One region of the Rhodococcus sp. P3_B8 genome, then DNA from elsewhere that is predicted to be linked to it. Evidence: predicted binding sites of a transcription regulator. Region 1 holds the regulator's gene; each other region holds the start of a gene.
The links. Region 1 encodes LexA, which represses DNA repair genes until DNA is damaged. Its sites were predicted from a motif close to CGAACANNTGTTCG; they were not measured.
Positions count from the first base shown of each region.

Region 2: the regulator LexA is predicted to act here: its motif matches at 6,077-6,090, upstream of AC1D1G_RS12470 (HNH endonuclease signature motif containing protein).
Region 3: the regulator LexA is predicted to act here: its motif matches at 2,700-2,713, upstream of AC1D1G_RS05155 (HNH endonuclease signature motif containing protein).

Region 1 covers NZ_JBFUGT010000173.1:6,449-13,018, forward strand. Annotated here, with positions in the region: gene AC1D1G_RS31385 (MFS transporter) at 1-1,341, opposite strand, end outside; gene AC1D1G_RS31390 (alcohol dehydrogenase catalytic domain-containing protein) at 1,338-2,387, opposite strand; gene AC1D1G_RS31395 (helix-turn-helix transcriptional regulator) at 2,489-3,388, shown strand; gene AC1D1G_RS31400 (bifunctional allantoicase/(S)-ureidoglycine aminohydrolase) at 3,462-4,286, opposite strand; gene lexA (transcriptional repressor LexA) at 4,412-5,074, opposite strand; gene AC1D1G_RS31410 (Glu/Leu/Phe/Val dehydrogenase dimerization domain-containing protein) at 5,467-6,570, opposite strand, start outside.
Region 2 covers NZ_JBFUGT010000025.1:28,603-36,632, forward strand. Annotated here, with positions in the region: gene AC1D1G_RS12440 (acyl-CoA dehydrogenase) at 1-779, shown strand, start outside; gene AC1D1G_RS12445 (NAD-dependent epimerase/dehydratase family protein) at 979-1,560, opposite strand; gene AC1D1G_RS12450 (MIP/aquaporin family protein) at 2,104-2,916, opposite strand; gene AC1D1G_RS12455 (carboxymuconolactone decarboxylase family protein) at 3,114-3,614, opposite strand; gene pdxR (MocR-like pyridoxine biosynthesis transcription factor PdxR) at 3,662-5,101, shown strand; gene AC1D1G_RS12465 (LOG family protein) at 5,183-5,722, opposite strand; gene AC1D1G_RS12470 (HNH endonuclease signature motif containing protein) at 6,106-7,422, shown strand; gene AC1D1G_RS12475 (hypothetical protein) at 7,916-8,030, opposite strand, start outside.
Region 3 covers NZ_JBFUGT010000007.1:79,367-87,396, reverse strand. Annotated here, with positions in the region: gene AC1D1G_RS05175 (family 43 glycosylhydrolase) at 1-851, opposite strand, end outside; gene AC1D1G_RS05170 (nitroreductase/quinone reductase family protein) at 975-1,406, opposite strand; gene AC1D1G_RS05165 (hypothetical protein) at 1,716-2,114, shown strand; gene AC1D1G_RS05160 (hypothetical protein) at 2,098-2,601, opposite strand; gene AC1D1G_RS05155 (HNH endonuclease signature motif containing protein) at 2,729-4,051, shown strand; gene AC1D1G_RS05150 (helix-turn-helix transcriptional regulator) at 4,142-6,760, opposite strand; gene AC1D1G_RS05145 (hypothetical protein) at 7,049-7,480, shown strand; gene AC1D1G_RS05140 (S8 family serine peptidase) at 7,670-8,030, shown strand, end outside.

The sequences.
Region 1 (6,570 bases):
GAGCAGTACGGTGCCGCCGGTGAGCGCGGCGCCGACGTGCTCGGTCACCGCTGCTGGTCCGTCGACGTTGGCGCCTGCGTCGGCCGCGAGTGCGACGAGAATGCCCAAACCGAGTGCCATACCGAGTTGGTGCGCCGTGTTGACCAGTCCGGATGCCGCGCCGGCGTCCGCCGAATCGACACCGGCGATTCCTGCGTTGGTCAGCGGCCCGAACGCCAGGCCTTGCCCGGCGCCCACCAGGACCATCGGTAGTGCAACGTCCATGAGATACGTATCGAGTGGGCCGATGCGGCTCAGCCATGCCATGCCGGCCAGGGTCAGCGCCGTCCCGGTCGCGAGCAGAGTCCCGTTCGACAGCCGGGCGCTCAGGCGGGGCACCATGAGTGCGACGACGAAGTTGACGAGGGTCATCGGGAGGAAGCCGAGTCCGGCTTGCAGTGGGGAGAAGCCGAACCCGTCCTGGAGGAGTTGGGTGGTGAAGTAGAAGAATCCGATCATCGCCCCGAGGTACAGCAGCCGAGCCGAATAGGCGCCGGCGCGTTCGCGACTGCGGAACAACCGCAGCGGCAGGATCGGTTGCTGCACCCGACCCTCGTGAACGACCAGCCCGACCAGCAGGAGAGCCCCGAGTGCCAGAGCGGCCTGTACCCGTACCGATCCCCAACCTGCCTCGGCGGATTCGATGATTCCGAAGATCACGGCGCCCATGCCGAGTGTCGCACCGAGAGCACCGATCACGTCGAACCGTCCGGTTCGCCGTGGTGTTTCGACGAGCACTGCGCCGGACCAGACGATCAAGGCGACCGCGATCGGGACATTGACCAGGAAGGCCGCTCGCCAGGATATCCACTCGGTGAGCGCACCTCCGACCAGAAGGCCGAGGCTGGCGCCGATACCGGCTGTTGCGGCGTACCAGGCAATGGCCTTGTTGCGGGCCTCGCCGTCGGAATAGGTCGTGATCAACGCCAACGAGGTCGGTGTGACGATCGCCGCACCGATTCCCTGCACGGCGCGGGCGGCGATCATCCACCATCCCGCGGGCGCGATTCCGACGAGCAAGGATGCGGTACCGAAGATCGCGAGACCGATCCTGAACAGTCGGCGCCGCCCCACGATGTCCCCCGCGCGGGCAGCCAACAGGAGCAGACCACCGAAGACGAGGGTGTAAGCGTCCTGAACCCACGACAGCGCCGCCGGTGACAGGTCGAGCCCGGATCGGATGCTCGGCAATCCGGTGAAGATCACCGAGTTGTCCAGCAACACCATGAAATAGCTTGCCAGGATGATCCCCAGAATCGCGGCCGGGGTGGCCGTGGCCCGACCGGAAACAGCGGTGGTCACGGCCGGACCGCGACCTTGAGCGCATCGCGGGCATCCATCGCGGCGTAGCCCTCCGGCGTCTGGCCGAGACCGACGGTGCGGTCGAACACCTTCCCCGGCTGGACAGTGCCGTCCAGGACTGCCGGAAGCAGCTGCTCGATGTAGGCGCGCACCGGCGCCGGACCACCGGTCAGCGTGACGTTCGGCCCGAACAGGCTCCCGAACCCGACGGGCGCGTCCTCGTACTGGGGCACCCCCACCCGACTGATCACTCCACCCGCGCGGACGACGCCCACCGCCTGGTCGTAGGCCGGCCGGTAACCGACCGCCTCGAGGACGACCGCGCTGCCCAGTCCGCCGGTCAGCTCACGAACCTTCGCGATCCCCTCCTCGCCACGCGCGGCAACCACATCGGTCGCACCGAACTCGCGACCGAGATCGGTCCGCCCCTGGTGCCGCCCCATCAACACGATCTGCTCGGCACCGAGCAGGCGAGCCGACAGCACGGCCAACAATCCCACCGCACCGTCACCGATCACGGTCACGACACTGCCCGCGCCGACGCCGCCGCGGACCGCGGCATGCCAGCCGGTGCCGTACACATCCGACAACGTCAGCACGGAGTTGAGCAGCGCATCGTCGGCGTCCTCGCCCACCGGCACCTTCACCAGCGTGCCGTCGGCCAGCGGCACCCGGACCGCCTCGGCCTGACCACCCGCCGTACCCAGCGAGGCGTCATTCCAGAACCCGCCACGCACGCACGACGTCTGCAGACCCGCAGCGCAGAACACGCACGTGCCACACGAGACCGCGAACGGTGCGATGACGAAGTCGCCGACCCGCAACGTCCTCACATCCGTACCGATCGCTTCGACGACACCGATGAACTCGTGGCCCATCGATCTGCCCGCAGGATCGACCTCCATGGAGTGATAGGGATGCAGGTCGCTGCCACACACGCAGGCCCGCACGATCCGTACCAGGGCGTCGGTGGACGACTGGATGGTGTGATCAGGAACATCGATGACGCGGACATCGCCCGCGCCGAACATGTACGTCGCTTTCATGCCACCCAGTTGACCTCCATTCAGGCCGCCCGGGGAGTCACGGACGTTCCGGGTACTGCCAGTACCTCCCACAACCGGCGGCCACTGCCTACCGTGGACTCATGAGTTCGACCGACCTGCGCACCGAAATCCGCGAGTTCCTCAGCACACGGCGCGCACGCATCACCCCGGAGCAGAGCGGACTACCCGTGTACGGCGGCAACCGCCGTGTCAAAGGCCTGCGCCGCGAAGAGGTCGCCATGCTCGCCGGTGTCTCGGTCGACTACTACGTCCGCATGGAACGCGGCAACCTCGCCGGCGCCTCCGACAGCGTCCTCGACGCCCTCGTCGTCGCCCTGCAACTCGACGACGCCGAACGCGACCACCTCTTCGCCCTCGCCCGGCAAGCACAGGCAAGCACCACCCGCCGCCCCCGCACTCCGCCGGTGACCGTCCGCCCGGCAATCCAGCAAGTACTCGATGCCATCACGGACGCACCGGCCTGGGTCCGCAACGGCCGCCACGACATCATCGCGATGAACGACCTCGCGCGCGCCCTCTACTCCCCTGTGCTCGCCGACCCCCGCCGCCCCGCCAACACCACCCGATTCGTCTACCTCCACCCCCGGACAGCCGAAGAATTCTTCGTCGACTACGACACCATCGCCAGGGACGCCGCCGCCATGCTCCGACTCGAAGCAGGCCGCAACCCCCACGACAAGGCGCTCATCGCGCTGGTCGGGGAACTGTCCACCCAAAGCGAACTCTTCCGCCAACGCTGGGCGTCACAGGACGTCCGATTCCACCGCAGCGGCCGAAAACGCCTGCGCCACCCCGCCGTCGGCCAACTCGACCTCGACTTCGAAGCACTCGAACTGCCCTCCGAACCCGGCCTACACCTCAACATCTACACCGCAGCCGCCGGCACACCCACCGCCGACGCCCTCAAACTCCTCGCCTCCTGGGCCGCCAGCCAGGATCAGCTCGGCACCGAACACGACGCTCCCAGCAGACCACATTGACTCCCGCGCACAGGCGATCCGTGAGCCGCCACCCTTGCGACAACGGCAGCGGCACACAGGATCATGACCAGATTCAAGAGAGTCCGAGTTGGAGGCCGGCGTGCCGGTTGGTGTCTTTGTAGAGCAGATAGCGGAAGCGACTCGGCCCGCCCGCGTAGCACGCCTGAGGGCAGAAGGCCCGCAACCATAGGAAGTCGCCCGCTTGCACCTCGACCCAATCCTTGTTGAGCAGATACACCGCCTTGCCCTCGAGGATGTACAGGCCGTGTTCCATGACATGCGTCTCGGGGAACGGAATCGCACCTCCCGGTTCGAAGGACACGATGTTGACATGCATGTCGTGGCGGATGTCGGTCGGATCGACGAACCGCTGGGTCTTCCATGCGCCATTCGTGTCGGGCATCTCGGCACCCTCGATATCCTGCTCCCGGGTCACGAAGGACTCGGGTATCTCGATGCCGTCGACCTGCTGATAGGTCTTGCGGATCCAGTGGAACGTCGCGGTGGCCGGACCGTGGTTGTGCAGGGTCCACCGGGCGCCGGGAGCGAGGAAGGCGTAGCCGCCCGCATCCAGCACATGCTCGACCCCGTCGAGTGTGAGAGTGAGCGCACCGTCGACAACGAACACGACCGCCTCGGCGCCCGGATCGGCATCGGGACGGTCACTACCGCCACCAGGCGAGACCTCGACGATGTACTGCGAGAAGGTCTCCGCGAATCCGGACAAAGGCCGCGCCAGCACCCACGCCCTGGTCCCGTTCCAGTGCGGCAGCAGACTGGCGGTGATATCGCTCATCGTGCGACGCGGCAGGACCGCGTAGGACTCCGTGAAGACCGCGCGGTCGGTGGTCAGGTCGGTTTGCGGCGGCAGGCCGCCTCGCGGAACGAAGTAGTTCATGCTTTCCTCATCGGGTTGTCGGGACAGCGGCGGTGGCGAGCCACCGGTGATGTCGATCTTCCGCCTGTGGATCCCACACGAGAATATTCGTGGGGAGGGTGTCGGCGGCAGCCGAGTCCGGCCCCTTAGATCCGCCGCATCACCGATACCACCTTGCCCAGGACAACTGCGTCGTCACCGTCGATCACGGCATACGCGGGATTACGGGGCTCGAGAAAGACGTGGCCATCGCGGCGCCGGAGCACCTTCACCGTGGCCTCGCCATCAATCATCGCAGCGACGATCTCGCCGGAATGGGCTTCGTCCTGGCGGCGCACCACAACGACGTCGCCATCGCAGATCGCGGCGTCGATCATCGACTCACCGCGCACCCGCAGCCCGAACACGGTGCCGGAGCCGACGAGTTCGCGAGGGAGCGTCAGCATCTCATCGGCGTGCTCCTCCGCGAGGATCGGTGCGCCGGCCGCGATGTCGCCGACCACCGGTACCGTCACATTGTTTTCGGACGAGCGACCCTGCTTCCCCTCGGAGAGGAACGGGCGCACGTCCAATTGCCGAGCCATGGCCGTGCCCCTTCGGAGAAAGCCCTTTTCCTCGAGGCTCTTCAGATGCTGGGACACCGACGACGCGGAGCGCAGGCCCACCGCGTCCCCGATCTGTCGGGTGCTCGGCGTGCATCCGTGTGCAGCCACCCAGTCCCGGATCGCTGCCAGAATCCGCTGCTGGCGGGATGGCAGGGTGGAGGCATCGAGGCCACCGAACATGTCGAGATCGTCGTAATCGGTCACCGAAGAATCGTAGGGGGTGACGACAGCCCCCTCGAGCACGCCGTAGGCGTGCGACCAGAAGCGGAGCCTGTCCCGTTCCACCTCACGGAAATGTCGACCTCAGTCGATGCGCCACCACCCGGAACCACAGTTGAGGGTGATCTTCCCCATGGACTTGAATCTCACTGCCCGCGGCTCGACGCCTCTACGCACCGTCGTGCCGCGCCCGATATCGACTCTCGCACAACGGGAACAGTCAGCTCAATGCCGCAATGCACCGCACCGCACCGCGCTCACTCGGGCCGCTGCCACCCCGACGCGCGAGCACTGTTGGCTCACCGCAAGGCCACACAGACGAGCACGTGACGGTCCCGTAGCCGCCGGCCCGGTGTTCTCTCGCCGATCGCCGACCTTCACGGGATGGTGAGCGCCGGCACTGCCAGAGGGTCGGTGGGAGCCGGCGCGCGGCGGTTGGCCCCGACGAGATCCCACGCGGTCTGCCGTGGCGCCACGCCGTCCAGTTTCCATTGCCCGAGCAGCAACGCGACCTTGGCTAGCATCTCGGTACGCAGCCGCAGGAACGAGTCCTCCGGGTCGGTGCCGACCTGACTCAGTAGTACCCACCAGGCCCAGGCGACTGCTCCGGCATTGGCAACGAAATCTGGGACCACCGGAATGCCCCGGCCGGTGAGCACCGCCTCGGCCCGCGGGGTCGTCGCGGCATTCGCCGCTTCGATCACGACTTTCGCTGCGACCTGGTCGACGTTATCCGCCGTGATCGCATACGAGATCGCGGCCGGGACGAGGATGTCTGCCGCAGTGGCGATCACAGCCGTGCTCGGCAACCGCTGAACATGCGAGGGGACGCGGGAGCGGTCGATCTCGCCGTAGCAGTCCCGCAGGTCGAGCAGCGCGGGAACGTCCAGGCCGTCGGGGCAGTACAGCGTGCCGAAGGCGTCGGCGACAGCAGTCACGCGCATACCGGCCTCGTACAGATACCAGGCCGCGCCGCCCCCCATGGTGCCGATGCCCTGGATTGCCACCGTCGTGTCGGCCGGAACCCAGCCATATGCGTTCACCGTGCCGATGCAGGCCTGCGCGACTCCGTAACCGCCGATCACATCGCCCAGCAGAAAACCGCTGGGCACCGGGGCGTTCAACGCGGCTCGTACCCGGCGCAGAGTCCTCTGCGGATCTTCCGCACGGCTGATCGCCGCATGGTAGGACTGTTGTAGGCCGAGCCGCGCGAAGACGTCGTCGAGCAGATGCTGCGGCACCCCCAGATCCTCCGCGGTCACCCAGTGCGCGGCCAGCCACGGGCGCATCGCCTGACAGAACCGCTCCAGAACACCGACGGCGCGGGGGTCCTTCGGGTGGAAGTCGATGCCACCCTTCGCGCCGCCGACCGGAAGGTCGAAAACCGCGGTCTTGGCAGCCATGCCTCGGGCCAGATCCTCCACCTCCGACATCGTGCAGCCTGCCCGCATTCGGGTGCCCCCGGTTGCCAGGTCGGACAC
Region 2 (8,030 bases), on a different contig from region 1:
TCTCCGAACCCGAGACCGGATCCGATCTCGCCTCGCTGCGGACCAGCGGAATCGTGAACGGTGACGAGTTGCGGATAACCGGTGACAAGATCTGGACCAGCAACGGAGCCCGGGCCAACATGATGTTCCTGTTATGCCGCACCGACCGCGAAGCACCGAGACACCGCGGTATCTCGTTTGTCCTTGTTCCCATGACGGACAACAGCATCGACGTCGACTCCATCCGGATGGCGTCGGGCGACAGGGGGTTTGCGCAGGAACGGATAACCGATGCCCGCGCCCCCTTGACCAATGTGGTGGGTGGGCTCGGCAACGGTTGGGTGGTCGCGATGACCACACTCGGCGCCGAACGAGCGGGCAAGGCGGCGACGCAGTACGTCGGCTATCGCCACGAACTGGACGTGCTGGTGGAGCGGCTGGACAAGAACGGTCGGCTCGGCGACGTGATCGTCCGCCAGCGGTTGGCAGATCTGGTGGTCGAGGTCGAGTTGATGCGTGCCGTTGGTTCCGTGATCAGTGCCCGAGTCGCAGAGGGGCAGGCCGTCGACGAGTTGCTGGCTATCGACAAGGTCAACTGGTCGGAGTATCACTGCATCTTCGGCTCGACGGCGCTGGAGCTTCTCGGCGCGTCTGCGTTGACCCGTCCTGAGGGGGACGGATATCAACTCGACTCCCTGCAGCGAGTGTTCCTCGAGAGCCGGGGACGCCGGATCGCTCGCGGGTCGAATCAGATTCAGCGCAACATCATCGGCGAAAGAATCCTGGGTTTGCCGAGGTAGACACTCAACTGTAGGTAGTCGACCAGACGTCCGTGCCGGTCGGAACCCCGTGTGCAACATGTTTACGAGCCCGCTTCTCCAGATGTGAGTCCCACCAACGGTCGATGGCGTCAGTACCGGCGGACAGTTCCACGGAACTGTTGGCGGACAACGTCGTCGCCGTGTCAGGACTGTGGAAACAGTAAGAGCCCGGGAACGCTCAGTCGACTATGACGACGACGCCCGTAGGCTCGCCCAGCGCCTCCACCGTTCGTTCGGCAGCTCGGTCGATACCAACCCGAGGTCCCTCGGGTTGTTGCTGCTCGTGATAGGTACCGGGACCGTAGAACTGTCCATAGCGCAATACAACACCGCCCTCGGCGAGAACGGAACGCTCCAATTCTGCGACCGCCCGAGCGGCGGGCCCATCAGGCAATTGCCAGGCGACGCTTTGAGCCAGGATCTTCGGCGACCCGCTCTGCCGAGCGGCCTCGATAAGATTCTGGGTTCCCTCGGTTCGGATGCGAGCGTTCAGATCTGCGTGTTCACTGATCTGCGCCGAATCATCCGGCAGATCGGTCAGCTCGTTCAGCATGACGTCCGGTGTGAAGTCACGAACCGCCTGAATTACAGCCTCCCGATCGAAGACATCACACAGCACCGGTTCGGCACCGAGGTCGCCCAGTAGCTCCGTCTTGCTGGGTGAGCGCGTCATACCGCCGACTACGTGCCCCGCCTGAATCAACCGGGGAATCAGCCGCTGCCCGATCACGCCGGATGCGCCGGCAAGAAATATCCTCATGATTACTCCTTACTATACGAAATGGAAGTGAGCACCGAACCGCCGCTGTCAACCGCGGCACGGTGATGTCATACGGGTCCCTGCCTTTTCGGAAGCGCTGGCCTCTGTGCAGGCCCAAGGAGGCCGACTACCGCGGCCCTCGAGGGAAGCAATGGCTCTGGGGAGAAGAGCCGGGACAGATACCCCACTGGAACGGGTTGAACCTGTGACGTTCTGTTGGGCCTCCCCGCTCGTGACCGAATGGGTTGGGGCCGACGCGGTGAGGGGCGATGGGGTGGTGAGGATGGGGAGGGAACGAGTTTTCGATCGACGACTGGTGGACCGATGCCAGACTGTCCGGAGCGCCTGTCGGATGTGCCGACGCGGCGCCGGCGCCGTACCCTCCGACGACTGTGACGGCCGCAACCGCGATCAGCGCACCACGCGCAAAATTCTTCATGTCGAACTCTTTTCTGTGTTTCCAGGCAATCTGATGCCGAGAAGGGAACGGGGCGAACGCGAATCGGTACGTCCCAGCTTGTGAGGTCAGTGGATGCGATGATGTCATCGCTCCGGCCCCAGGTGACGAGTGTCGGAGGGCTGTGGGCTGCGCAAGTATTCATGCAATCGCGGGCCCCGCTCGTGGTGCGGTGTGCGGAACCGCCGGTTGATTACGTGGTCGAACGAGGCCCCGAGTGCCGCTCCCAGGACCGGCGCGACCAGATAGATCCATAGATCGGTGGTACGCCCAGAGAGTGCAGCAGGACCGAACTGGCGGGCGGGGTTGATCGATCCCCCGCTGCGGGGACCGAGGAGGGCGATGACCAGCCCGACCGACACTCCGATGACGTACGGCAGCAGGCGTGCACGGCCGGGACAGGCAAGGAAGAACCCGACGACAACGATCAGGACCATCATCGAGCCCATCTCGGCGAGAAAGACGGACGCGGGCTGCCAGTCGGACGCGGCCCTGATCGCGGCGTAGTCGACAGGAGCGAACGAGACCGCATGCCCCCACACCAGGCGCCCGAGCACCGTCCCCACCGCTGAACCCGCAAGTTGGGCGAGTATGTAGGGCGGAACGCTGCGACCAGGGAAGCCGTTCATGAGCCACAGGGCGATGGTCACGGCGGGATTCATGTGCCCGCCAGCGCGTTTGCCGGGTGGACTGAACATCAGGCCGGTGAGGATGATCCCGCTGAGAACCCCGATGACGGCAAGTGCGACGTGCAGGTCGGCGATGTAGAGGGTGGAGGCCGGATCACGCAACCACCGGACGACAGTCACCGCGAGGAACAGCAGGACGGTGGTGAGCGCGAACTCGTCGGCGGCGCGCGCCAGTGGCTGCCGGCGTGGCAGAGGCGAAGCGGTACTCACCATGATCTCCTAGTGTCGGTGTGTCGGTGTGTCGGTGTGTCGGTGTGTCGGTGTGCCGGAAGCGGCGTGGATTCCGGACGCATCCGGACAGCAGGTCCCGGTCGTTCTCGGCTACCGGCCGCCCGGATACCAGATTTCAGACGCGAGCCCCTCCGCGAGTTCGCTGGTCGCCCTATCGCGTTCGCTCGATCGGGTCGTTAGGAGTCCGGCGTGTAGTGACCGGGGACCAATCGGGTGGATACGCCGAAGCGGTTCCACGTGTTGATCGTCGCGATGGCGACGATGAGTCGGGCGAGCTCGGTATCGTCGAACTCGTTCGCGGCCTTCGCGTACACCTCGTCCGGGACGAATCCGTCTGTGAGCACGGTGATCGTCTCGGTCAGCTCGATCGCTGCGATCTCCTTCGCCGTGTAGAAGTGTTTCGACTCCGTCCATGCGTTGAGCTGGATGATCCGCTCCGCCGATTCGCCGGCGGCCAGTGCGTCCTTGCTGTGCATGTCCAGGCAAAAGGCGCAGTGGTTGATCTGCGATGCGCGGATCTTGACCAGGTTGAGCAACGTCGGCTCGACGCCCAGCCCTGCGGTCGTGTCGAGGCGGATCATGGCCTTGTAGGCCTCGGGTGCGAATTTTGCCCAGTCCAGGCGGGGTGCGTGCTCGGGGAGAAGTTCAGTGCTTTCGTGTACTTCGTTCATCGTCATGCCAGCAACGCTACGTCCCGAGTGGCGCTAGAGTATGGTCCATTTCTATGCCAGATATTCATACCAATTCTGGGGGCGTGCCACCTTCTGGGTTCGGTGCCGACCTGCTGGTGGAACTGAACGGACCCAAGCTGCGCGCCGGTCTCACGGACGCATTGCGAGAGGCCGTGCGCACGGGGCGGCTGGCGCCTGGCACCCGGCTGCCGGCGTCCCGCTCGCTCGCCGCCGATCTCGGTATCTCACGCAATACCGTGACCGAGTCCTACGCCGAATTGGTGGCCGAGGGCTGGCTCAGCGCGCAGCAGGGTTCCGGGACATGGGTGGCCAGGCGGGCCGTGGCGCGCACGGCCGCGCCTGCAGCTGCCCGTGCGAGGCCGACTCAGCGCCGTCCCACGTACGGACTGCTGCCGGGTTCACCGGACCTCACGGACTTTCCGCGCATGCAGTGGCTCTCCGCGGCCCGTCGCGCCCTGACCGCGGCGCCGCACGAAGCGTTCGGCTACGGCGATGCCCTCGGCCGGGTCGAGCTGCGTACCGCCCTGGCGGACTATCTGGCGCGGGCCCGTGGGGTGTACGCCGAGCGGGAGCGGGTCGTCATCTGTTCCGGTTTCCATCATGGTCTGACGTTGATGGCGCAGGCACTCAGGGCGCGGCGGGTGCAGGCGGTGGCAGTCGAGTCGTACGGCCTCGACCTCTATCGGGACCTGCTGACCGGCGCAGGACTGCGTACCCCGCCCCTCTATGTCGACGAATATGGCGCCCGTACAGACGAGTTGGCACGATTGCGCGGAGTAGGTGCGGTTTTGATGACTCCGGCGCATCAGTATCCGACGGGGGTCGCGCTGAGCCCGGACCGGCGCTCGGCGGCTGTCAACTGGGCGCGTGCCACCGGCGGCCTGATCTTGGAGGACGACTACGACGGGGAGTTCCGATACGACCGTCAGCCGGTGGGTGCTCTGCAGGGCCTCGACCGCGAGCGGGTGGTGTATTTCGGTTCGGTGAGCAAGTCGCTGGCGCCGGGGTTGCGGCTCGGCTGGATGGTGCTACCAGAGGAACTCGTCCCGGATATCGTGACGGCCAAGGCGCACGGCGACTACATGTCGAGTGCGCTGGAGCAGCTGACACTTGCGGAGTTCATCGCATCGGGCGCGTACGACCGTCATGTGCGCTCGATGCGGCTGCGCTACCGGCGCCGCCGTGACCAACTGGTCGCGGCCCTGGCGCAGAGGGCGCCCGGCATCCGCGTGACCGGCATGGCCGCAGGGCTGCAAGCGGTCCTCGAACTCCCGCGCGGGACCGAGCGCACGGTCGTGGAGGCGGCGGCCCGGCAAGGACTGGCGGTCAGCGGAATCGCTCAGTTCTGCTACGAAGTGGCGGACGCCGGGTGGCAGTTGCCCGAGCGGGACGCGTTGGTGGTCAACTACGCGGCTCCCTCGGACAGTGCGTGGGCAGGCGCGCTGGACGCATTGTGCAGGGTGATGCCCTAGGCAGGGCGGTGCCGTAGCCCGATGCTGCTGACAGTCGGTTCGCACCGGAGGCGCCAATGTGTTCAGTGCGGGATGATTCCATCACCGGCTCCTGACGGAATCCTCCAGGTGGCCCAGTGCGTCGGCACCCTCGTTGGCGAGGTAGACCAGCTCCATGAGGGGTAGCGGCAGGAACCCTTCGTCCTCCATCCGTCGGAGCTGAAGTATCACCCCGTCATAGAAGCCGACCGTGTTCAGCAGGGCCACCGGCTTGTCGAGCAGTCCGTGTTTCCTCAACTCCAGGATTTCAGTCGCCTCGTCCAGCGTGCCCAGGCCGCCGACCATCACCACCACCGCATCCGATCTGGCGAGCAGCAGCGCCTTGCGTTCGGCGAGATCCTTGGCGATCACCATCTCGTCGGCGTCCTTTCTGGCAAAAGCCCGGAGAAACTCGACCGAGATCCCGACGAGCCGCCCTCCGGTCTCCTGTACTCCGTCGGCGACAACCTTCATCAGCCCGGTATCGGATCCGCCCCATACCAGGGTATGGCCGCCGTTTCCGATGAGTTCTGCGAACTCGCGAGCCGGTCGGGTATAGCGCTCGTCGAGGTCGGCGGAGGAGAGGAAGACACAAATGTTCATGGTTGAACTATAGGACTCTGATTAGAGGACTGCGATGTGCGATGCTGAACGCTTAAGGGGGACAACAGCAAACGGGGCCTTATGGTGGAGGCCCGGCGCACCTTCGCGGTCGAGCATGTGCGTGTGATCAGCCACTGGTCATCCCGATCAGGCCGGTGAAGCCCGGCCATCGGCAGCCGTCTCCGGAAGTTGATGTGGTCCGGCAAGGGCCTTGCTGATCGCGCTGGAACGCCGGAACCCGCGGTCCTTCGGCATCCCGCGTTCGCGTGCGTGCGTTTTCGCGGGGGCTGGGGTCGCGGTCGCCTACGTGTGGTGCTGACCAGGCCTGATGCCGATGGCGGGAGGCCATTGACTCGAAAGTGTGTTCGAACTAGAATTCGAGGATGGGGCTCGGGGGAGATATCCAGGGGGCGTTGTCGGACGAGATTCTGGCGACCGCGGTCGGTGATGCGTGGCGTCTGGCCGAGGCGGAGTTGCTCGAATCGGTCGTTCGTATCTCGGAAGAGATTCAGCGGCTTGAAGCCTTGCGCGTCAAGCTCGTCGGTGCCGTCGACCATCGCTGCAAGGTTGATGTGCTGGGGTTTCCGAACGCCAAGATGTGGCTGGCCTCCAAGACGTTGCTCGAGGTAGGTGCTGCGGGGCGAATCGTGCTGTTGGGCCGAGGGTTGCGTCTCCAACCGGAGATCGCGGACGAGTACTTCGATACGAACATTTCGGCGGAGCATGCTGCGCTGATCATGAAGTTCTGCGAACGGCCACCCAAGGGCATGCCACTCGAAGCGTTGGATGACTGCCGAAATGCTTTGCTGTTCGCGGCAACCGGTCCCACCGCGAACACGGATGCGGTGCGCGCCGTGATCGCCAGGCTGGAACGCGCCTTCGAGTCCGACGATCCGCCGCCCAGTGAAGACACCGACCTCAACGAGTTCCACGCCTCCAAGACACTCAACGGCCGTGTCGCCGTCAAAGGCGACCTGGATGCCGTGACCGGCGAGATGCTGCTCTCGGCGCTCTCCGGACTGTCCAAGCCACGGCCCGCGCAGGACGGAACCAAGGACCCCCGCACGCCCGGACAGCGGCGGGCCGATGGGTTCACCGAACTCCTGCGCCGCTATCTTGACTCCGGGATCGCCGGCGAAGAAGGCGGCGAACGGCCACACGTCTCGCTCCACGTGAACGTCAAAGATCTCGCCGACCGCACCGACTGCAGTGCACGAGCACAGCAGGATGCTGCTTCGTCCGACGACTCGCTCTTCGCCGTCGATGGGGTGGCGTGGACGGAGTGGATGGGGCCGCTGAGTCTCAGGGCGGCCCGGCTCCTCAGCTGCGATTCGATTTACACGCCGATCGTTCTCGACGAGAACAGGGCGCCACTCGATCTCGGTATTTCCACCCGGACCGTCACGAAGAGGCAGCGAAAAGCGTTGGTGGCGAGGGATCGAGGATGTGCGTTCCCCGGGTGTGGTGCGCCGCCGTCCTGGTGCGAAGGTCACCACATCGTCCACTGGTCCGCAGGCGGGCCGTCCGACATGGGAAACCTGGTGCTGCTCTGCGGTTTCCACCACCGCTTGCTGCATCACAGTGACTGGGAGATAGAGATGGGAGCGGATCGGCACCCCACGTTCATTCCACCGCGGCAGGTCGACTGGGAACGGAAGCCGCTGCCGGCGCACAACCGGGCCCGGCCCCGAGCCTCCTGACCGCGCGGCACAGTACATCACCGACTCGGCGACAGGACAATTCCTGTCGCCGAGCCGGCATGCCGCCGTGGCGGGTATGCCAGCCACCCGTGGGATCCTGAATCGGTGGCGGCTGCAACAGCCAGCACCGGCGCGATCGGACCTCAGAAAACCGCCATACGGCCCGAGGGCGCTTCCACTGCGGTTGTGTCCGCCCCGGCACGCGGGAATGGCACCTCAGAAATAAAACAAACCAATTGGCCCGTTTTCTGGTAACGTCTGGGCCGTCATGGTGGTCACATGACGACGCGGACGTCTCAGGCACACGAGTCGGTTCACGCGAGGGGTGGAGTGCAGGTGTCGCCCGAGCTGCTGGTTGGGCGGCACCTGCACCCGACGTCGCCGGCGTCGAGACGAATCGTCCGAAGCGCAGTGGTGCTTCGGAACTCAGTGGTGCTTCGGAACTCAGTGGTGCTTCGGAACTGATATCACACAGCTATTTTCATAGCAACAGTCACTTCTTGTCTTCGGCCTTGCCGACGCCTCCTTGATGCGCGGGTCCCACTCCGGAGTCGCTGCCCTCGGTCTCGGCGGCGTGTGCGGCGGGTGTCTCCTCGGCCGGCGAGGCG
Region 3 (8,030 bases), on a different contig from region 1:
TGGCCCGGCCCTGCCCACGGTTCGCTGCCGGCGAGGATGAGGGCGCCGCCACCCTCGTTCAGGTCCTGGCCCTTCCGGTCGAGGTACGGCCCCGTCAGCGACTCCGACCGGCCGACCAGGACGCGGTAGGCGGTGTCGGCGCCGTTGCAGCAATTGCCGGCCGAGAGGAACAGGTAGTAGTAGCCGTCGTGGAATTCGACGAACGGGCCTTCGAAGCGCTCGTCCGCGACGCGTACGGGTTCGCCGGCCGCCGCAGTGCCGTCCGGGCTGAGCGGGATGGCGTGGACGCCCTGGAAGTTGCCGACGAACATCGTCTTCGTCGTGCCGTCGTCCCACACGAACGGGTCGATGGTGCCGCCGACGCCGACGTCGTGGGCGCAGAACACGGGCCGGCCGAGGTCGGTCCACGGTCCGGTAGGCCGATCGGCGGTGGCGAGACCGATGCACGGGTTCGACTCGTCGTAGAGCGAGTAGTACAGGCTGAACTGGCCGTCGGACTCGAGCACGTTGGGTGCCCAGGCGAGCTTGCCGTCCGGGTGCCACGCGGGCCGGTCGGGGAAGACGTCGCCGAGGTACATCCAATCCATGAGGTCGGCGGACTTGAAGATCGACATGTTGTGCATGCCTTGGCCGTCGCCCCAGTCGTCGGCGGTCGTGTACATGTAGAACATGCCGTCGGATGCGCGGACGACGCTCGGGTCGGCGGCCACCGGTTGCACGATCGCTTCGGCCGTCGCCGACGGGGCAGGCGCACCCATGAAGACGAGAAGCGTCAGGGTCGCCACGATCCACCCGCGCCGCGGACGGTGTCGGGTGCCGGACTTGCGCAGCGCAGCATCGTCAGTGTCCACGTCACTCCCAACCTCGCCCGCCCGGAATCCGCAAATCTATAAGGGTGAGGTCGAGGTTAAGGGTGGAACCGGCTCACAGCGCCGGACTGCAACCGAACCGTGTTCTGCCGGCGATGACCGGCGTCAGGTCGTGGGGTCGAGCAGAACCAGGGGGATCTCGCGGTCCGTCTTCTTCTGGTAGCCGGCGTATCCCTTGTATGCAGCGGTCACCTTCGGCCACAGACGGGCCCGCTCCTCGGCGGTTGCCACGTGAGCGCGCATGGATTGCGCAGGGTTTCCCTGCAGCGACAATTGGACCACCGGGTTGGCCTGCAGGTTCAGGAACCACGCGGGGTGGCGGTCGTCGCCGCCGCGTGAGGCCACCACGACGAGCGTGTCACCTTCCCGCACCGGAACGGTCAGCATGACGCTGTGCACCTTCCCGGTCTTGCGGCCGACGGTGGTCAACTCCACCGCCGGCATCTTGCCGAAACTCCGCCCCACCCGCCCGCCGGTAATGCGCAGCAGGGCGCGGTGGGCGGCGTTCATGAACTTGAGTCCGCGGTCCGTCGGCATGGTTTTCAGCGTAACGGCTTCAATGTCCGCCGGAGGCTGCCCGCGCTGTTGACGGACGGTCGTCGACGAGTTCACTCGGGCCGACTCCGGCCTCGCCGGCGATTCCGGCGAGTTCCGCGCCGACCGACTCGTGCGGCTCGTCCGCCGCCGACACCTTCTTCTGCGGGCACCCCGCACCCCAGGCGCTGTGGCCCGATCGGGGGACATCCGAATCATCCGATTCTGGGTCCGATCGGAGGACAGCCGCGGCACCCGATACGCGACAGGATGACTCTCATGCGAGTCGGATGCAGGAACAGGACGAGGTAGATGTCGACGATAGCGAGCACCACGCTGGCCGAGGTGGCGTCCGAGTGGTGCACCGAGGCGGAGATTCAGGTGCAGTCGTCGGCCGTCGCGGGCGGACGGAATGTCACGCGGAGTGTGCTGTTCATCGGCAACCCGTCCACCGTCACCGAAGTGACGCACTGGGCCGCCGTGCGGCACTGGACGGTGGAGCAGGGACTGAAGCCCGTACGCGAACTCCAGGCTGATGTGCTGTACGCGATCGTCACCGAGGCCGTTGCCGACGGCACCTGCGCGTCGGCGGATGCGGCGGTCGTGCAGCGTGTGCGCGCCCGCGGCCTGGACTGCATCCCCGTCTACGACATCGAGCCGTGGGGGACGGCCCGGCTGTCCGGTGCGCTGCCGCCTACGTCGGCTCCGTGAGTGCGCGTTGGGCCGCGGGCCAGAACTCGAATCCCGCAGTCATCAGCCCGCCGAGCCCGATGATGATCACCGCGGCGTCGACGCTGGTCCGCCCCTCCTTCGCCCAGTAGACGTCTTCCAGATCCAGCAGCAGCGCCAACTCGTCGACGATGAGCGCGGTGCCGACGCCGTACGAGATCGGCACGGTCGGATGGTGGCGTTGCTTCTCGGAGCCACGCACCGCCACCGCCCCGACCCCAGCCAGCGCCGCGATGCCGAGGTTGTAATGGTGGAAATGACGGCCGTGGAGACTCAACCCACCGCCGGCCGGCCCGTGTCCACGCCTGATCCAGTGCGTCAGCGCCCGCACCCCCACGAACGTCAGGGTGAACGCACCCCACGACACCACCGCCGACTGCTCACTCGGATCGAGCTTCCTCCGCCACGCCGCCCGCAGACGGCGCAGGCGACTGCGGTGGGGTTCGGTCGCCGGGTCCTGGGTCGTCACACCGTCAAGCGTGCCACCCGTTCGCGTACTTCGTATGTCGTTCCGGGACTTCTTCGGTGGGGTACCCGAAGGTCGCGGCTGTCACGAAACCATTGACTCGAAAGTGTGTTCGAACTAGAATTCAAGGATGGGGCTCGGGGGAGATATCCAGGGGGCGTTGTCGGACGAGATTCTGGCGACCGCGGTCGGTGATGCGTGGCGTCTGGCCGAGGCGGAGTTGCTCGAATCGGTCGTTCGTATCTCGGAAGAGATTCAGCGGCTTGAAGCGTTGCGGGTCAAGCTCGTCGGTGCCGTCGATCATCGCTGCAAGGTCGATGTGCTGGGGTTTCCGAACGCCAAGATGTGGCTGGCTTCCAAGACGTTGCTCGAGGTAGGTGCGGCCGGGCGAATCGTGCTGTTGGGCCGAGGTTTGCGTTTCCAACCGGAAATTGCGGACGAGTACTTCGACACCAACATTTCGGCGGAGCATGCTGCGCTCATCATGAAGTTCTGCGAACGGCCGCCCAAAGGCATGCCGCTCGAAGCGATGGATGACTGCCGAAATGCGTTGCTGTTTGCCGCAACCGGTCCCACCGCCAACACGGACGCGGTGCGCGCCGTGATCGCCAGGCTGGAACGTGCCTTCGAGTCCGACGATCCGCCGCCCAGTGAAGACACCGACCTCAATGAGTTCCACGCGTCCAAGACACTCAACGGACGCGTCGCCGTTAAAGGCGACCTGGATGCCGTCACCGGCGAGATGCTGCTCTCGGCGCTGTCCGGACTGTCCAAGCCGAGGCCCGCGCAGGACGGCACCAAAGACAGTCGCACGCCCGGGCAGCGACGGGCGGACGGGTTCACCGAACTCCTTCGCCGCTACCTCGACTCCGGGATCGCCGGCGAAGAAGGCGGACAACGACCACACGTCTCACTCCACGTCAACGTCAAAGATCTCGCCGACCACACCGACTGCAATGCAAGCGCAGAGCAGGATGCCGCCGCCGCCTCACCGGACGACTCACTCTTCGCCGTCGACGGAGTCGCATGGACCGAGTGGATGGGGCCACTAAGCATCAAAGCAGCCCGGCTCCTCAGCTGCGATTCGATTTACACGCCGATCGTGCTCGACGAGAACGGGGCGCCACTCGATCTCGGTATTTCCACCCGGACCGTCACGAAGAGGCAGCGAAAAGCGTTGGTGGCGAGGGATCGAGGATGTGCGTTCCCCGGGTGTGGTGCGCCGCCGTCCTGGTGCGAAGGTCACCATATCGTCCACTGGTCCGCAGGCGGGCCGTCCGACATGGGAAACCTTGTCCTGCTCTGTGGATTCCACCACCGCTTGCTGCATCACAGTGACTGGGAAATAGAGATGGGAGCCGATCGGCACCCCACGTTCATTCCACCGCGGCAGGTCGACTGGGAACGGAAGCCGATACCGGCGCACAACCAGGCCCGGCCCCGAGCCTCCTGACCGCGCGGCACAGCGCACCACGCCGACTCTGCAACAGGATGATTCCTGTTACCGAGCCGGCATGTCGTCGTGCCCGGAGACCGGCGGGTGTCACCGAACCGTCGTGCCCATCGCCTGCGCAAGACCGTTGCGATCGGCGACGTCGAGCTTGATGCACGCACGGTAGATATGACCCTCCACTGTCCGCACAGACACGAACAACCGATCGGCGATCTGGCGGTTCGACAATCCGGCCGCAACCATCGACCCCACCTCACGCTCACGACTCGTGAGGGGGAGTGGATGGGCCGCCTCCACCAGCGCGGGAGAGGACATGTGATCGCATCGTGCCGACAGGGCTTCGGCCGCGGCAGCGCACTCGATCGAACGCCGCTTATCGCCGGCATTCGTGAACGCGATCGCCGCCCGAGCGTAAGCGTCACCGGCATCCGGCAAGGCACCGATCCTCTCGAACTCGGCTGCTGCCGATGCCACACCGCATCCGTTTACTGCCGCGACTGCCGCCGCATGCCGCGCAACGATGTCGACAAATTCGCCGTCGCAGATGTCGGCCAACTCTGCGAGACGAGTGGCGGTGGTCGTGTCGCCGAACCGGATGGCAAGGTGAAGCGCGACCGCCTCGATGCCGAATTGCCCTGATTTACAAGCGCACTCTGCCGCCGACCGAGATAGATCGACGGCCCGCGAGGTTTCACCTCGTGCCGCGGCGAGCCACGCCTGCGACATCATCAGTTGGGGCCCGAAGACGGCAACGTGCCGGCCGTTCCGAGCCTGCGCCGCGGTGATGATCCCGTCAGCCTCGTGAATGCGACCGAGCTCCGAGTACGCCTGACCGAGGACGATGTAGGCGGGGAAACTCCAAGAGATCGCATCGGCGGTATCGCCGACGTTGAGGGCGGCGATCGCCTGTTCGAGTCGACCCGCGGCGTCGGTGAACCGACCGCGGGCAAGTTCCACCGTCCCCACCAGGATGTTCGCGAGCCCCCACGCAACGTAGCGGCCGCTCGACGCCAACGAGAGGTACTCCTCGGCCCGGCGCTGCGCCGGGGTGAACTGTCCGGTGAGGGTCAACGCGAGGATCTCGCCGTGCGCGGCAGGGAACCGCAGCAACCCGTCGATCTGATCGGCCACCGCAGCGCTGCGTGCCGCCAGTTCCGGCACACAGCCTCCGCGTCCCATGAGTGCCAGGGACAACCCGCCACCGAAGTACGCCCACTCGATCGCCCACGGCAGTACGCGGTCGGCGGCCAGAATCGCCTTCGCCGCCGCTGCTGCTTCCTCGGGCCGATTCTCGAACACCGCGCACACCGAGCCGATGCCCTCGATGATCGGCACGAGACTCGGATGTGTGACCTTCTCGCGGAGAACCGCGAGGACCTCGTCGGCCTTCTCCGACTCGCCGCTCGCCCAGAACAGGTTTGCGATCCGCGACGTACCCCAGCGCACCAGCTGCACCTGGTCCAGGCTGTCGGGCGAAAAGGACAGCAGCAACGATTCGGCCTCCGTCGCGTGCCCCTGCCACAGCAGAGCACGGGCCAGGAGGTCGGCCGCCTCGAAGCCGCCGGTCTGGTCGAGTGCCGCGCGTGCGAGCCGTTCCCCCAGAGGGACATTCGCCAAACCGATCGCATCCTCCGCGGCGTTCACCAACAGATCGGGTTCGACGGACCGGTCGCTGTCGAGGGCCAACTCTGCCAGGCGAATTCGATTGGAGGATCCGACCACGGCCCGGCTGCTCAGAGCCTCCACGAGCTGTCCCCGGAGCCGTCGGCCCGCCGCGCGCCCCACCCGTCGTCGAATTACCTCACCGAACAGCGGATGCGTATAGCGGACGTCGAGGCGGTGTCCATCCTCGACGATTCTGACGAGGCCACGTCGCTCGGCCTCCTCCACCGCGTCCTCACCCGCCAGCTGCCCGAGGATGTCCAGATCGAGCGGCTCGCAGAACGTGAGAAGCTGCAACGCCTGCAACACGTCGTGAGGAATCTGATCGATCCGGTGCTCCAGCAGGGAAGCGAGTTCGGACGTGATGGCGGCACGCCCCCGCAACTGCCAGACGCCACCGGAGCGTCGCAGCGTCCCCGCTTCGAGGGCGCCCTCCACCAGATGCCGGACGAACAACGCGTTCCCGCCGGACGCCTCCCAGATCATGTCCGCGCTCAGCCCCTCGAGCGGGCCGTCCAACACGGACTCGATCAACTCGATGCTCTGTTCCCGGCTGAACGGCGCCAGTTCGAGCCGCAGGAGGTGACCGTCCTTCCACAACGACGTGATCGCATCGGGCACGGTCTCGCCGTTGCGAACGGTGGCGACGATGTGCACCGCCCTGTCGAGGGCAAGCTGATGAAGGAATGTCGCCGAGAGCTGATCGAGGAGGTGCGCGTCGTCGACACCGATCACCACGTCGCCACTGTGGCCGTCGTCGAGGAGCGCCTGCCGCGCCGCGGACAGGAAGGCAACCGGATCCCGGGAGGTGGACGCCCCGACCAGATGAGCGAACACACCCAGCGGGATGCTGCGCGCCGATTCGGTGCCCGCCACCCATTTCACGTCACGCGGCAACGACTCGGTGGCGAACCTCGCGAGGGTGGTCTTGCCAACGCCGGGATCGCCCGTGAGGACGACACCGCATCCCCCGGACCGAGCCGTGAGCGACGCGGTGATCGCGTCGAACTCGACTTGCCGCTGAATCAGAGGCCACGTCGGACCCATGCACTGATTCTAGATTCTCGCGGCACCGGTGACAGTACTGAGACGAGTATTGATCGCGAGTTCTCCAGCGAAACAGTGCAATACAACCTGGGAGTCGCTTTAGGCCGCAGTACTCCAGAGACTTCGATGGGTTGAGCTGCGAGACACGGGCGCGAGTTCGGTTTTGAGATCGGCCGGAGGCGTGTCTCGCAGGATCGGGTAGGACGCTACTCGCGAGATTAGCCGACATCCGGGCCACGCTGAATGGGTATCGCGGAAAGTTGTTGCGTCGAACTACAGGAGCATGTCATGACCGCGCGGCCGGAGCCCTTCTTCAGTTGGACGGCGAGACGAGTCGAACTCCGTGAAGTCGAGTCCGCTGTCCTGGTGTTGGACGAAGTCGTGCCGGTGGGAGCGGGCACGGCACGACTGATCGCCACTCGCGACGAGGACACCGACATCGACTACCTTGCGTTGGTTGTCGGCGACGTGGCCGACCGACACGACGTCGCGGTCCGCGTCGTCGACGAGGAGGCCCTCCTCATCGAGGGCAGCCGATCCGAATCCTCGCCGGAGATCCTGATCGGGTTGCGGACCGCACCGAGCATCTGCGGTTGCTCCGATGCTCGGCACGTGGACAGCCAGCTGTGCCTGGACGGTCCGATCCGGACGATGATCGCATCGATCGGCGTGCGGTCCGTCGTCGTCGACTGGTATCACGCAATGTCTGCGGTCGCGTGAACCGAACTACTCACCCCGACAGCTCGGTCCACGAGAAATTCGGGTAGCGCGCCACTCGCGGAAGTCGGGGTCACATGCCGGACCGTTGAGTGCGTCCAACGAGCGTCATTCACGAACGAAAACCGAAGGCAAGTAGACACATCGACGTGACGACGAGTGCGCCGCGATCCAGAACAGAAGGACGAAACAGTGATATCTCGACAAGATTCCGACCGTGACGGCGACGGGCCCGTCGCCGATTCGCGGGCCGAGACGACGGGCCGTCAGGTCGTGATGTTCACAGACGACGGGAGGCGAGCGGAACCCACAGCACTCCTACGGTCCCTCATCGGGGTCTCGACCGTAACGAGAAGTAGCGAGTTCGATTCGTCAGCAATGGATCTCGAACTGGCGGAAGCGTCTGACGCAATTCTGTTCGACGAACTCGGAATTGCAGTGGTGACCGCGGACCCCGACCAGTTGGCCGCACTCCACACCGCAGCCGCCTCGCCCGACGTCGCAGTCCTCTCGGTCGAACCCGAGTTGGTCCACCATGCGCTGGACAGTGAAG